Regions from separate parts of the Sporolactobacillus sp. Y61 genome, predicted to be linked through region 3. Evidence: riboswitches for the same ligand, from Rfam matches in the RefSeq annotation. Region 3 holds a riboswitch; each other region holds the start of a gene.
What was found. A riboswitch is a leader RNA that binds a small molecule or an ion and turns the genes downstream of it on or off. The one in region 3 is predicted to bind thiamine pyrophosphate.

Region 1 (4,167 bases), 290 kb from region 3:
GTCCATTGCGGGCGGCTGAATGCGCCCGCTCCGGACTGGTAAATAATACCTATCCTGTATAACTTTCCAGCCGGCCAGGCCATATAAGACACACGGGTTTTCAGACCGGACTTTTCTTTCGATCCTGTCCAGCTGATCACGCCGTGCTGCTTTTTCTCCATGTGCCACGCGTATTCGGGCTCTTTTTCCCTGATTTGTTCGATTCTTTGGGCGAATTCCGTTTCAGTCATCAGGTCTGCATACTGCTCGCGGGCATAAACATTCCACCCGGTTACCGTCGCCTGCCTGTCAAGTGTTTCAGCAAACAGCGCCACCCGGTCAATCGGATCGATATCCTTCTTTACGCTCTCAGCACCTGCCGGAAAGGCCGGCAGGAGCAGACTTAAAAAGATGATACACAGGACTTTTTTCTTCATTGTTTTGCGCCCCTCTCCTGTTCTCAGTATTGCCTGCCAAGAGAGAAGGGCATACGTGGTACTTTTCGTTATTTTTCGCGCTCTTGCAACATCTGTTTCACTTTTAGCCGTAGATCTGTGGCAAAGTCATCGACCAGTTGACGTAGTCCAGAAAGAAGCGGGCCACCGGATAACTGACGGCGAGGGCCAGCAGAATATACAGCATTCGTGCCTGCAGACTTTTCGGATGTCTGAATAAAAGGTCAAATTTCAGGCTCTGAAGGGCCCACCAGGTTAAAATGAAGACAACGATGTGAACGAACAGACTGATCAGCGCCTGTAAACCGACTTGACTCATTATTTCTGTCACCTGCCCCGTATGCTGTGATATCCGCACTTCTCGGGCGGAGGCGGGGTCCGCATCCATCACCTGCTTGTCATATTCCTGTAACATAAATTTAATCTAAAATAAACCTTTCCTTGTGAATATTTTAACGCGGTTTCCATAAAATAACCATACTTTTTTCGATAATCGTTTATTCCGAATTATCTCTTACATAATGAAAATTTAATCAGTTCAGAACGGTTTCATATCGTTGTCCATCTGCTTTTTTTTGTGCTAAAACAGAATACAGGGAGTGTAACAACCCCTGCATCTTATATAGGAGGTTTTCCATATGGCGGAACGATTAGTCAGTGCAAAGGCACCGCAATTCAAACTGGATTGCGTCAATCCGGACGGTTCATTCGGAAAGGCGGATCTTGAGGAAAATATAAGGAACGGCGTTTGGACGGTTTTCTTTTTCTATCCAATGGACTTTACCTTTGTCTGCCCGACAGAAATTACAGCGTTCAGCGATCGCTATGAAGATTTCAAAAAACTGAACGCAGACATTATCGGCTGCTCCTGCGATACCATTTATACCCATCAGCAGTGGATGAAGACTTCACGCAAAGAGGGCGGAATCGGTAAGATCAATTTCCGCCTCGCTGCCGACCATACCCATGAGGCAGCCGAAAAATACGGCGTTCTGATCGAAGAGGAAGGCGTTGCCCTGCGTGGTCTGTTTATCATTGACCCCAGCGGCAACCTGCGCTACTCGGTTGTCAATGATAACAACATCGGCCGCAGTGTCGATGAAACGCTGCGTGTTCTTCAGGCGCTGCAGACCGGCGGCATGTGTCCGGCCAACTGGCAGCCTGGTGACGATACGCTGCATGTGTGATCAGGAAGCTATTGCACAAACCGAAGAGCTGTGTTAGGTTTTATATGTAAACAATTTCATGCTTATACTAGGGGAGCCGGCGGCCGGCTGAGAGTAAGACACTAGGTCTTTGACCCTTTAAACCTGATCTGGGTGATGCCAGCGTAGGGAAGTATGCTTCAATCAGATGATAAACGCAGACCAGATGTAACTGGGCTGCGTTTTTTGTTTAGAGAAAGTCCTTTGTGGTCTCTGGCGGTGCCTGCAATATGCTTCATTTTTCCATGGCCGCCCGCTTTCGCGGCCTGTCTGGAGGTGATCTTTATGAAACCGCTTTACAAGATGACCCTGTCCGCACTGCTTGTCGCAGTCGGTACACTTGCGGGTCATATACTCTACATCCCGCTCGGTGTCACGCGTATTTTTCCTGTTCAGCATATTCTTAACGTACTTGGTGCTGTGATTCTGGGTCCCTTCTATACCGTGGGCAATGCGTTTGCCATCTCGCTCCTGCGTAACCTTCTGGGAACCGGATCGATTTTTGCTTTTCCGGGGAGCATGATCGGGGCGCTTCTTGCCGGACTGATGTTCATCTGGCTCAAAAGTCCGTTCGCCGCTGCCGTCGGGGAAATTTTTGGAACCGGTATCCTCGGCGCCCTGGTTTCCTTTCCGATTGCCCGGTTCGTCCTCGGGCAGGATCTGGCCGCCGGATTTTTCGTCATTCCGTTTCTTCTGTCAACGACCTGCGGCAGTCTCATCGCCTGTGTCCTGTTGAAAACTTTCGCTTTGAATCCACGTCTGTCACATTTTTTAAAGGGGGCTAGAAAATGAGAACAGGTTTAACAATTGCCGGATCGGATTCCGGCGGCGGTGCCGGCATTCAGGCCGACCTGAAAACCTTTTCCGCACTCGGCGTCTTTGGCATGAGCGCCATCGTCAGCGTGACGGCACAGAATACACTCGGCGTGCGGGATGTCGCGGATCTTTCACCAAAAATAATCGGTGAGCAGATGGATGCCGTTTTTCAGGATATCCCGGTCGGTGCGGTAAAAATCGGTATGGTCTCGAACAGTGGAGCGATTGACCGGATTGCAGAAAAGCTCAGCTTTTATCAGCCGGGATGGATTGTGCTTGATCCGGTGATGGTCTCAAAGAGCGGGTACGACCTGCTGAAGCCGGAAGCTCGGAAGACCCTGACTGACCGACTTCTCCCGCTTGCTTCCGTTGTTACGCCGAATCTTTTTGAAGCGTCAAAACTGGTCGGCCGGCGTATTGACTCGATAGACGGCATGCACGAGGCGGCGCGGGAAATTTTTCAGATGGGACCAAAAAGTGTGCTTGTGAAGGGCGGACATCTGCTCAAAGAACCTGTGGATATTTTCTATGACGGCCGGCAGTTTCACACCTTTGAAGGCCGGCATATTGACACGAAAAATACCCACGGGACCGGGTGCACCCTCTCCTCAGCGATCGCCGCTTACCTCGCGCGCGGCGAAAAGCTGAAAGAGGCTGTCGGACTGGCTAAGGACTATGTACAGGGGGCTATCGAGCATAGCCTCTCGCTCGGCCATGGATTTGGGCCAACTCATCATTTTTATCGCTGGTATCCGGAAAGCGAGGTGCTGCAGAAATGATCTCAGCAGAAAAATTGTATCACGGCTTTTTAAAAATTCGCGAGGAGCGCCCACTGATTCACCACATTACCAATGCGGTAACGATCAATGACTGTGCCAATGCCACGCTCGCAGTCGGCGCGAGTCCCGTTATGGCAGACAGTCCGGACGAAACGGCGGACATGGCCGCCCAGGCCTCAGCCCTCGTGCTGAATATCGGCACGCTGACCGAAATGTCCATTACGGCAATGATACGTGCCGGGCAATCCGCCAACCGTTGTCAGGTGCCGGTCGTGTTTGATCCGGTCGGTGCCGGAGCCACGCCATTTCGCAGGCAGACCGTGTTCAGGATCCTCGATGCTGTTCATCCCGACATCATATGCGGCAATATGTCGGAAATAAAGGTGCTTGCCGGGATGAAGGCCCGGACCCGGGGCGTGGATGCCGGTGACAGGATGGATCATGCCGGGAAAATTGCCCGTGACCTCGCGCGGCGTCTCGGTTCAGTGATTGCTATTACCGGAGCCGCGGATGCGGTCTCTGATGGCAGGCGGACGTTCATCCTGCATAACGGAGTCGCCCGGCTCGCTTCGGTGACCGGCACCGGTTGTATGACCGACTCACTGATCGCCGCCTTTGCCGGGGTTCTCGAGGACCGACTGGAAGCGGCCGTCTGTGGGATCATGACCATGGGGCTGTCCGGTGAAAAAGCGGAGGCCTTACTTGCGGACGCGGACGGGATCGGCACATTTAAAGTACGCCTGTTTGACGCCTTTTCGACTCTTGATGCACATGACTTTTCAAAGGGGAGTGTTGAAGATGTCCGTGCCAAATCCTGATTATACCCTGTATCTTGTAACCGGGCCGTTTGATCCGAAAGCAGCAGATTTATATTTTCAGAAAGTCGAGGAGGCGCTGCGCGGCGGCGTTACCCTGCTCCAGTTACGGGAAAAG
Region 2 (4,167 bases), 1.6 Mb from region 3:
GACGCGTGATCAGAGCTGAAGCAACGCTCAGCCGCTTTTTCTGCCCCACAGAGAGCTGAAAGGGATTCTGCCTGCGCTGGTCTGTCAGAGAAAACCGGTCCAGGGAGTCGTTGACGGATTCTTCTACGACTTCCGGAGGAGTTCCCCTCAGGACCAGACTGAATCCCATCTCATCATCCGTCCGGTCAGTGACAAACTGATATTCCGGATTCTGAAAGACGAAGGCAATCTCGTCTTCCGGATGATCCAAATGCCAGCGAACATGGCCGCTGCAGGGTATCAGACCCATTATGCCTTCGACCATAGTACTCTTTCCGGCCCCGTTCTCACCAATTATGGCAATCCATTCCCCTTGCCGGATCTTCAATTCTGCAAGAGAAAAAGTCACCGCTTTATTCCGATAGACACAAAACTGATCAAGATCGAGAAGCGGATCATGAAACTTGCTTCTGGCGGCATGACCTGACCGTTCTTTTTCATATGACGGCCAGGCTCCCGGGTACCAGATACCATCGTCATCCAGTTCTTTTTCATGATTCCGAATCATTTCGGATTTCGGTCCATCGGCAATAATTTCTCCGGAAGTATTGAATAAAACGACACGGTCAATAAAATCCAGGACGTGATTAATTTTGTGTTCCACAATGATCAGTGTCCTCTTATGACTGACTTCTCTTACCGTTTCCCAGAGCGCTCTTGTTCCATCCGGATCAAGCAGAGCAGTTGGCTCATCAAGAAACAGGACTTCAGGCTCAAGTGCCAGCACACTTGCGATCGCAAGCCTTTGTTTCATACCCCCTGACAGGGTTCGGATCAGGCGATGTGAATCGGGAAAAAAGAGTCCGACCATTCTGAGATAATGGTTGATCAGATCCGGCATTTTGCTGCGTTTAATCTGCTGATTCTCCAGGACGAAAGCGATCTCTTCATCTACATAGGGCATGCAGAACTGTGTCTCCGGGTCCTGGAAGATGAATCCCCAGTTATCCGGAAGGCTTATTCTGTCGGTACGCATAGGGAGTTCGACGCTGCCTGGAATCAGACCTGAAAGCACCTGCAGAAGAGTGGATTTCCCACATCCGGAAGGACCAAGGAACAGAATTTTTTCACCTTCCTGATAATGAAAAGTAAGATCTTTGAAAGACATTGATTCTTTTTTCGGGAAAGCAAGCCTCAGATTGGTAACTCCCCAGATCCTTTGCTCATTTTTTGAGGACATCATAGTCTTCCTTCGAAACAGGACGCAGAATTTGTGTAACACCCGTCTTCTCAAGCGCTTTAACAAGAACGTAAGCAAATCCACCGGCAATCAATGCGGAACTGATTAAACGGAATATCACATATAGTGTCAGATTCCATCCGGCAAGACCGGTCATATAGCCATAGGCATAATCCAGAATAAATGATCCGATGGCAGCAGAAAATCCGGACAGCATAGCAACAGAAAAAGTAAAGCGCCGGTAGAGCCAGAGGGCAAAGATCAGTTCAGAAAAACCTCCCTGTATCAATCCATAATAAAGATTCTGTATGCCGCCGCTTCCTGCGAAAAGCACTTCGGCAAGCGCTGCTGCTGTTTCAGCCAGTAGAGCAACACCCGGTTTCCGTATCAAGAGTGCTGCAAAAGGCCCGGCGATATACCAGATACCGTAAATCAGTTGCTCCAGATGCATACCGAATGGCTGAAGTAAATCATAAACCGGTCCCATGAGTCTGAAGACAAGTCCGAAGGCGAGTGCAACAACAATGGTCACGAGAATATCCGTAAGATTGAGTGCATATTTCTTTTTTTCTGTTTCCATTCTGATTTCCCCCTAAAATCATTTGTTGACCAGGGTGTAAATAAAAAAACCGCTTTCCCAGGGAACGGAGAAGCGGTATGGCATCCTTCAGCAACATCAGCCACTTCCCTACGCTGGTATTATCCAGATCAGGTCCGAGGGTCAGAGTCAAAGCTCTTCTCAGCAAAAGCACCCCTAGTGTTCAAATGATTATTTTATTTTCATAATAAACATACTACAGCTGGGGTAAATGTTCAACAATTTTTAACATAAATCGCTTTCAATAATGACAGATCCGCCAGAATGGAGTGTTTATATGTTTTCTGCACCTCAATCACTGATTGTTCTTCTCCTGTTTATTTTGGGACCTTTTTCAGAAACGGATCAGGCGTTCCTCCGGCAAGACTCTCCCGACCAGATTATTCGATCACAACGGCCGGAGAACACCGCCGCACTTATCCAGTCTTCAGATCTTGTCATACAGGTTCATATTGATGGCCGAATCAGGCGATGGGAAACCGGCTGGAAGCTGTCGTCCGGACGCAGATTGGTCAATGCTTCACAGAAACTCTACCCGGTCAGTGTGCTGAAGGGAACCTTCTCAGCCCCTCCCCTGCTCCTGACAACGGGTATCGAACCCTTGCCGGTGCCCGATGATCCCCTGAACCGGATATATACCGGGCCGCTGGCAGATGGTGAGTATCTTCTTTTCCTCCGAAGTTCTGCTGTTCCCCCTTTCTTCATATTAAATGGCGGGTTCAGCGGCGTGTATCCGATCTATTCGGGAAGTACGATTGCTCTTGATACAGACGGGTTCCCGGACCTTGGAAGGAAAACGATGGATCAGATTGCAGCCATGATCCGGCGCATGGAATCCCGCACGCAGCGTTTTTTTAGCATAAGTGTTGTGGACAGGCCATATATTTTATTAAAGAAACGAGAAAAAATCGGAGGCAGAAATTATGGGAAAATTCATTACAGCCACAAATAAAAGACCCACTGCGCTAAATGATCGATTTCAGAATGGCATCCGCCGAATTGAAAGGCTGTCTGTCGAAGACTGCTTTGAAGCCATGACCCGGATCATGTACCGGATCATTATTTTTTGCGGCATCCCCTATTTTTTATTCGTCCTTTGGTCCCTTATCAGGATGCAGGGAGAATAATGAGAAACAAGTTAACCCTGATCTACTTGCAGGTCTTCAAGTATATTATCCAGAACGTAATCGATGGATTTGATCATCTCCAGAAAACGTCGCCGGCGCGTGTCCTTTTGAAAAGCGGTAACGCATATAATCGAAAGGTTATCATACGTATCTTTAATTTGAATGGGATAAACATATTCCGGATGGTCTTCACGCACCCATGTTTCTGCAAGCGGGCGCCAGCTGTCAATCAGGTGCTGGACGTGATCCGCAAAGGGTTTGACTTCACCGAAGAAATCAACGGAATAGTCAGGCCGGCGGGTCCGGTCTGTAAATTGCGCTTTTGCCTTTCTATTATATAATTTCAGTTCGCAGGTCATCTCTTTCAACCTTGCTTTTTCATTCTCTGGCATGATACACACCTCTAAAGTCCTATTCATATCCAGTTTAACATGAATCATGAAGGGAGCGCATGAAAACGATGTTTGAGCATGTGCTCCCCTGCCGCCTCCTCTTGTTGCGTGCTGGCCGGACCGTTCGGGTGGATCACAGATTCATTGATCATGATCATCTCTTTTTCTTCGTACAGCAGTTTTTCCCGACACTCAGATAATTGATGATCAATGAGGTCAGACGTTCGGCACATCACTTTATTTTCCAGCTGTTCCATCATTAGAAAAAGCCTGTCCATTTTATTTTCAAGAGACTGGAGCGACAGACCATTTTTTTTAGTATCCGCGGCCAGTGTGTGCAAAATATCCCTTCTTCCCTTTTCATGTTTACTCTTAAACTTCTATAGAGCAGCTGCTTTCCCCTCTGCAGGCGACAAAACTGGTACCCGTGCGACAAAACTCGTATTGCCTTTAAATAGCTTCATAAATGCTGTTCTTTTGTGAAACAGTCACAAAGGATGCGCCATTTTATTTCCGAGCATGGCTCATTTTGGTATACTGTGGTATGTTAATAGCAATCTGTCAAAGAGAGGCTACGAGATATGACCATCTATTATCCAAACGGGCAGCCTTACAGGAAAAAAGGAGAAGAAACACCTCACGAGGATCAGCGGCAGGTGACATATGGTCATCGGGGGATGACGCTGGAGGAAGATCTTAATGTCAGCAATCAGTATTACCTCCATTCCGACCAGGCAGTGATTTATAAAAAGCCGACGCCGGTTCAGATTGTCCATGTTGATTATCCGCGACGAAGTGCTGCAAAAATTACTGAAGCCTATTTCCGTAAAG
Region 3 (4,167 bases):
CGCGTGGAAAACTGATTTATGGCTGTCCCGCTGAACCAGAACGGTATCTCCTTCGTGACAGGCCGCCTGAACCATGATCAGATTCCCGACAGTAGACCCGTTTACAAGAAACAGACTCGCCCGGGACTGATAATATTGGGTCAGAAGCGCCTCCCCCGCCCGGATGATCCCCTCCGGATGATACAGATCGTCAAGACCGGCCACCTCTGTTGCATCTAAAGCAAGGAGCGGTCTGAAATACGGCGCCGCCTTCTCCGGGAAGATCAACCCGTCTTTGTGACCGGGAACATGAAAAGAAAACGCCTGACGGTTATGATATTGAAGTAAGCCATCAAATACAGGCGTACATGCTTGATCCATATTTTTGCCTCTATAAAGAATATATTTTTATCCATCTGAAATGCACTTTTTTCATACGTTTATTCTACCATAACAGACAAAAAGCCAGCCACCTGCAGGCAGGTGACCGGTGCACGAAAACAAGTATTCATTTTTTACTGCCCGGACCCGGCTGAGTCAGGAATTCGGCCCGGGCGATGACCAGGAGGCCGAAGATAAACAGGAGAAACCCCCAGGCCTGGCTGGAGCGGTCGATTGTCATCCATAACAGTCCGCAGCTGAACAGAATCAGGCCAATAAGAAACATCAGGATTCGTTTCAATGGGCGTCACTTCCGATCGATGAAATTTCCGGTATATGCCTTCGCTTTTCTGTCATCCTCCTGCCATGACATGATATCGGTGATATATTGCCTCATCCAGGCCTGCCGTCCAAGAATACGAAACGCGGAGGTACCGATCAGTACACCGCAGGCATTCAGGATGAGATCATCGACATCAAAAGGATGGACAGGAAACCGCGGGATGCCATTCAGCAGAAAAACCAGGATCTCAACACCCAGGGAGGCTGTGAAACCCGTTATCATCAGTTTAAAAAAAGTCAGACGGCCACGCGTCGCAAAGCCGGTGAAAAAGATGAACGGAATCGGAAGGACGATTTGCCAGAAAAGAAGCCAGTACCCCCCGGCGCTGTGAAGAGAAGATGAAATGGTCTGAAGGGGCCGCCATTGATACCATGTATCCGTTCCGGACGAAACCGGCTGAACGGTAAGCAGAACAGTAAACACCAGGTAACCGGCAAGAAGTGACAGAAAGATCCCGCGGTTAAAGGTCAGATGTTTTTTCGTTAATTTTTCCCAGAGGAGGCATACACCAAGGACTGTACCGTAACCTATAAAGAAATCAAGAATATCAGGTTCAAGAAGATGTCTCAGGATTCTCCCCTGCCTCTCAAGGAAAGCTTTCATAATTATCTGCAGTCATCACTGCTCCTGTTCTCATCATAATACAGATCCGTCCGCAGCAACCCGCACACTTCGTGCGGAATAGCGCAAAAAAGATGCGGGATCACGCATATCCCGCATCTTGCTCTTTTCTTGTGCGTCTAGGGGGTGGGGAGCAACTGCCCGCAGCAGCCCGATGGATTCAAATCATTAGAATCGATTCAGATGCATGTCCACTTTCCCCGCATTAACCTGAACGTGATTCTCTTCACTCCTTCACTATAAAACTTACCTCTTCAATACCTTGCCGGAAAGTATGTTATACTAAACGTAAATTCATCTGTTAGTCTCGCTGGGGGAGCTTTCATAGCTGAGATCGGTATCGCCGAGACCCTTTGAACCTGAACCAGATCATACTGGCGTAGGAAAGTGGCTAAACTTGCATCCTATTTTTATATCTACGTTACGATGCATATTTGTAAACCACTTTCTGCTTATGAAAGTGGTTTCTTTATTTTTATTCATTTATTACATGGAAGGAAGGGACCCTATGTTATTTTCAAAGCGGTTAAAACAAAAGGCCAAACCCATTTTACATGAGATTTTTGATCATCCTTTTGTGAAAGGCATTGCAAGTGGAACATTGCCTAAAGAAGCGATTACGTTTTACGTTCAACAGGATTTTCAATACCTTAATGCCTTTGTGAAGCTTTATGCCTACGCCATTATCAAGTCTGAAACGCGTGATGACATGGATTTTTTTAAAGAGCAGATTGATTACACATTGCATAGTGAAAACATGGCTCATGGAAATTTATGCCAGGTCGCAAACCTCTCATATGACACATTGAAAGAAGGTAAAATCGCGCCTGTCACTCTTCTATATCAAGAGCATATGCTCGACCAGGGAGTTAACGGAAGTTTACTTGATATTTTAGCCTGCTTAATCCCTTGTCCCTGGACGTATTGGGAAATCGGGAAAAGGTTGGTGGAGCAACATCCATCTCTGGAAAACCATCCGTTCAAAGACTGGATTACGTTCTATGGCACTTATGGAAATGGTGAAATGGCCTTTGCCGAAGAACTGTTCCGACGCCTGAATGAAAAAGCCGGGAAAGCATCAACAAAAGCATTGGATCAGGCAGAACACGTCTTCTTACGCAGTTGCGAATTAGAATGGATGTTCTGGGAAATGGCTTATTATCGGCAACACTGGACATTTAACGATCGCATCAAAATTTAATGCACCGGGCAGGAATAAGAAAAGCCTTCATTTCACGATGGACACCCTTGCCTTTGGCTCGCAGTTCCTACGTTCAAGGCCTGCAGCGGACTTTCACCACCTGGCTGCCGCCCGACGCACCTTTAATCAGTGGGGGGATGAAGACACCCCACTGATTAAAGGTTCACTTTATCCCGGGCTCCTTGCGGGGGGTAAGCAGAATCCCTTCCCGATTAATCTTCTCCGCGGCTTCCACCCGTGAATGTACACCCAGCTTCTGAAAAATGCCGGTCAGATACTTTTCTACCGTCCGCTGGCCGATCAGAAGAGACTTCGCAATTTCCCGGTTGGTCTGCCCGCTGATTACGGCAGACATAATATCTTTCTCCAGATGGTTGAAATGGACTCTTGTCGCGCTTTCTATGGCCTTCTCACTGATTGCAAGTTTTCTGAAAAGCCACATCGGCATCAGCACTTCATCACGGAGCGCGGCCCGAAGCGCAGCGACGAGAGATTCAATAGAGGCCGACTTACTGATCACGCCGGACACCCCGCGGTCAACCATTTCTTCAAATAAAGGCTCAATTTCATTTTCATAACCTGTATATATCAATACTTTAGCTTCCGAATCAAGATCCAGTATCAGATCTGTTGCTTCAAGGCCGTCCATCTGCGGCATATTCAGGTCTATCAAATATAATTTAAAATAATGTCTTTTGACTTCAGCAGCCAGATCGCCCGATGGTGGCAGTGCTTCTACGTCAAATCCCGCCGCTTTTAACACCGTTTGCGTCCCTCTTGCTACAACAGCATGATCATCCATGACTAATACCGATGTCATCTTTCACACCTCGTTATTTATTGTCATTACCCGCCGGCAGATCAATCCGGACAGCCAGTCCGCCCGGCGCCGGCTTTTCCTGAGCCTGCGTCAGCCTGATGGATCCGCCCAGCCCTTCTACTCGGCTGATCAGACCCGGAAGGCCCATCGTACTGAAGGAAGGATCAATCTGACTGTCATCGATACCGGCTCCATCGTCCCGGTAAATCAGAAGGACGTGCGCTCCATCAAACCGGACAGCCAGGAAAACATGCCGGGCACCAGTATGAGCTGCCACATGATCTAATAACTCCTGCGCCGCGCGATAAAGGCAGAGGGCCCCTTCTCTCTTCAAACCTTTCGGGATCGGGTCGATATGGGTCTCCAGAAAGAAGCCTGCCGACAGGCTGACCTGTTCAATAAGTTCGTTAAGAGCCGGACCAGGTCCTTTTTTTAATGCGGGTTCAGGATACCAGGCGCGGATGATTTTTCGCAGATCTCCGGCAATGTCCAGCACCCGCTCCCGGGCATAGGTGAGCATGCCCTTTATTTTCGCATCCTCCGTCTTTCTTATTTTCATATCAATTTCACGGGCAATAGCCAGCTGATCCTGGACGGCGGTATCATGTAAATCTCTTGCCAGCTGCTTTCGTTCATACTCCGATAATGAAAACAGAAACCGGTTCATTTCAGGCGGAATACGTGATCGGTCCGTTTCCATCCTGCGGAGCGCATGCAGCAGCCGGTCCGTCTGATCCAGATTTTCAATCACAACTTTCGCATAGTTCAGCAGGGTCTCCAGCCACATGCGCTCCTCCAGGTTGAGCATTTTCACCGGCTTTC

Region 1: linked by a shared signal. The riboswitch ahead of thiW (energy coupling factor transporter S component ThiW) and the one ahead of tenA (thiaminase II) in region 3 are both predicted to bind thiamine pyrophosphate.
Region 2: linked by a shared signal. The riboswitch ahead of ABNN70_RS10985 (ECF transporter S component) and the one ahead of tenA (thiaminase II) in region 3 are both predicted to bind thiamine pyrophosphate.

Annotation. Positions count from the first base shown of each region.
Region 1 covers NZ_CP159510.1:1,017,568-1,021,734, reverse strand. Annotated here, with positions in the region: gene ABNN70_RS05060 (YwmB family TATA-box binding protein) at 1-416, opposite strand, end outside; gene ABNN70_RS05055 (DUF1146 family protein) at 520-753, opposite strand; gene ABNN70_RS05050 (peroxiredoxin) at 1,073-1,621, shown strand; TPP riboswitch at 1,681-1,788, shown strand; gene thiW (energy coupling factor transporter S component ThiW) at 1,925-2,431, shown strand; gene thiD (bifunctional hydroxymethylpyrimidine kinase/phosphomethylpyrimidine kinase) at 2,428-3,234, shown strand; gene thiM (hydroxyethylthiazole kinase) at 3,231-4,052, shown strand; gene thiE (thiamine phosphate synthase) at 4,033-4,167, shown strand, end outside.
Region 2 covers NZ_CP159510.1:2,329,601-2,333,767, forward strand. Annotated here, with positions in the region: gene ABNN70_RS10980 (ABC transporter ATP-binding protein) at 1-1,219, opposite strand, end outside; gene ABNN70_RS10985 (ECF transporter S component) at 1,203-1,799, opposite strand; TPP riboswitch at 1,888-1,985, opposite strand; gene ABNN70_RS10990 (hypothetical protein) at 2,095-2,769, shown strand; gene ABNN70_RS10995 (hypothetical protein) at 2,741-2,944, shown strand; gene ABNN70_RS11000 (YppE family protein) at 2,956-3,336, opposite strand; gene ABNN70_RS11005 (hypothetical protein) at 3,381-3,677, opposite strand; gene recU (Holliday junction resolvase RecU) at 3,918-4,167, shown strand, end outside.
Region 3 covers NZ_CP159510.1:725,596-729,762, forward strand. Annotated here, with positions in the region: gene ABNN70_RS03665 (aminotransferase class I/II-fold pyridoxal phosphate-dependent enzyme) at 1-360, opposite strand, end outside; gene ABNN70_RS03670 (hypothetical protein) at 488-661, opposite strand; gene ABNN70_RS03675 (VanZ family protein) at 668-1,306, opposite strand; TPP riboswitch at 1,627-1,727, shown strand; gene tenA (thiaminase II) at 1,833-2,525, shown strand; gene ABNN70_RS03685 (response regulator transcription factor) at 2,689-3,345, opposite strand; gene ABNN70_RS03690 (histidine kinase) at 3,359-4,167, opposite strand, start outside.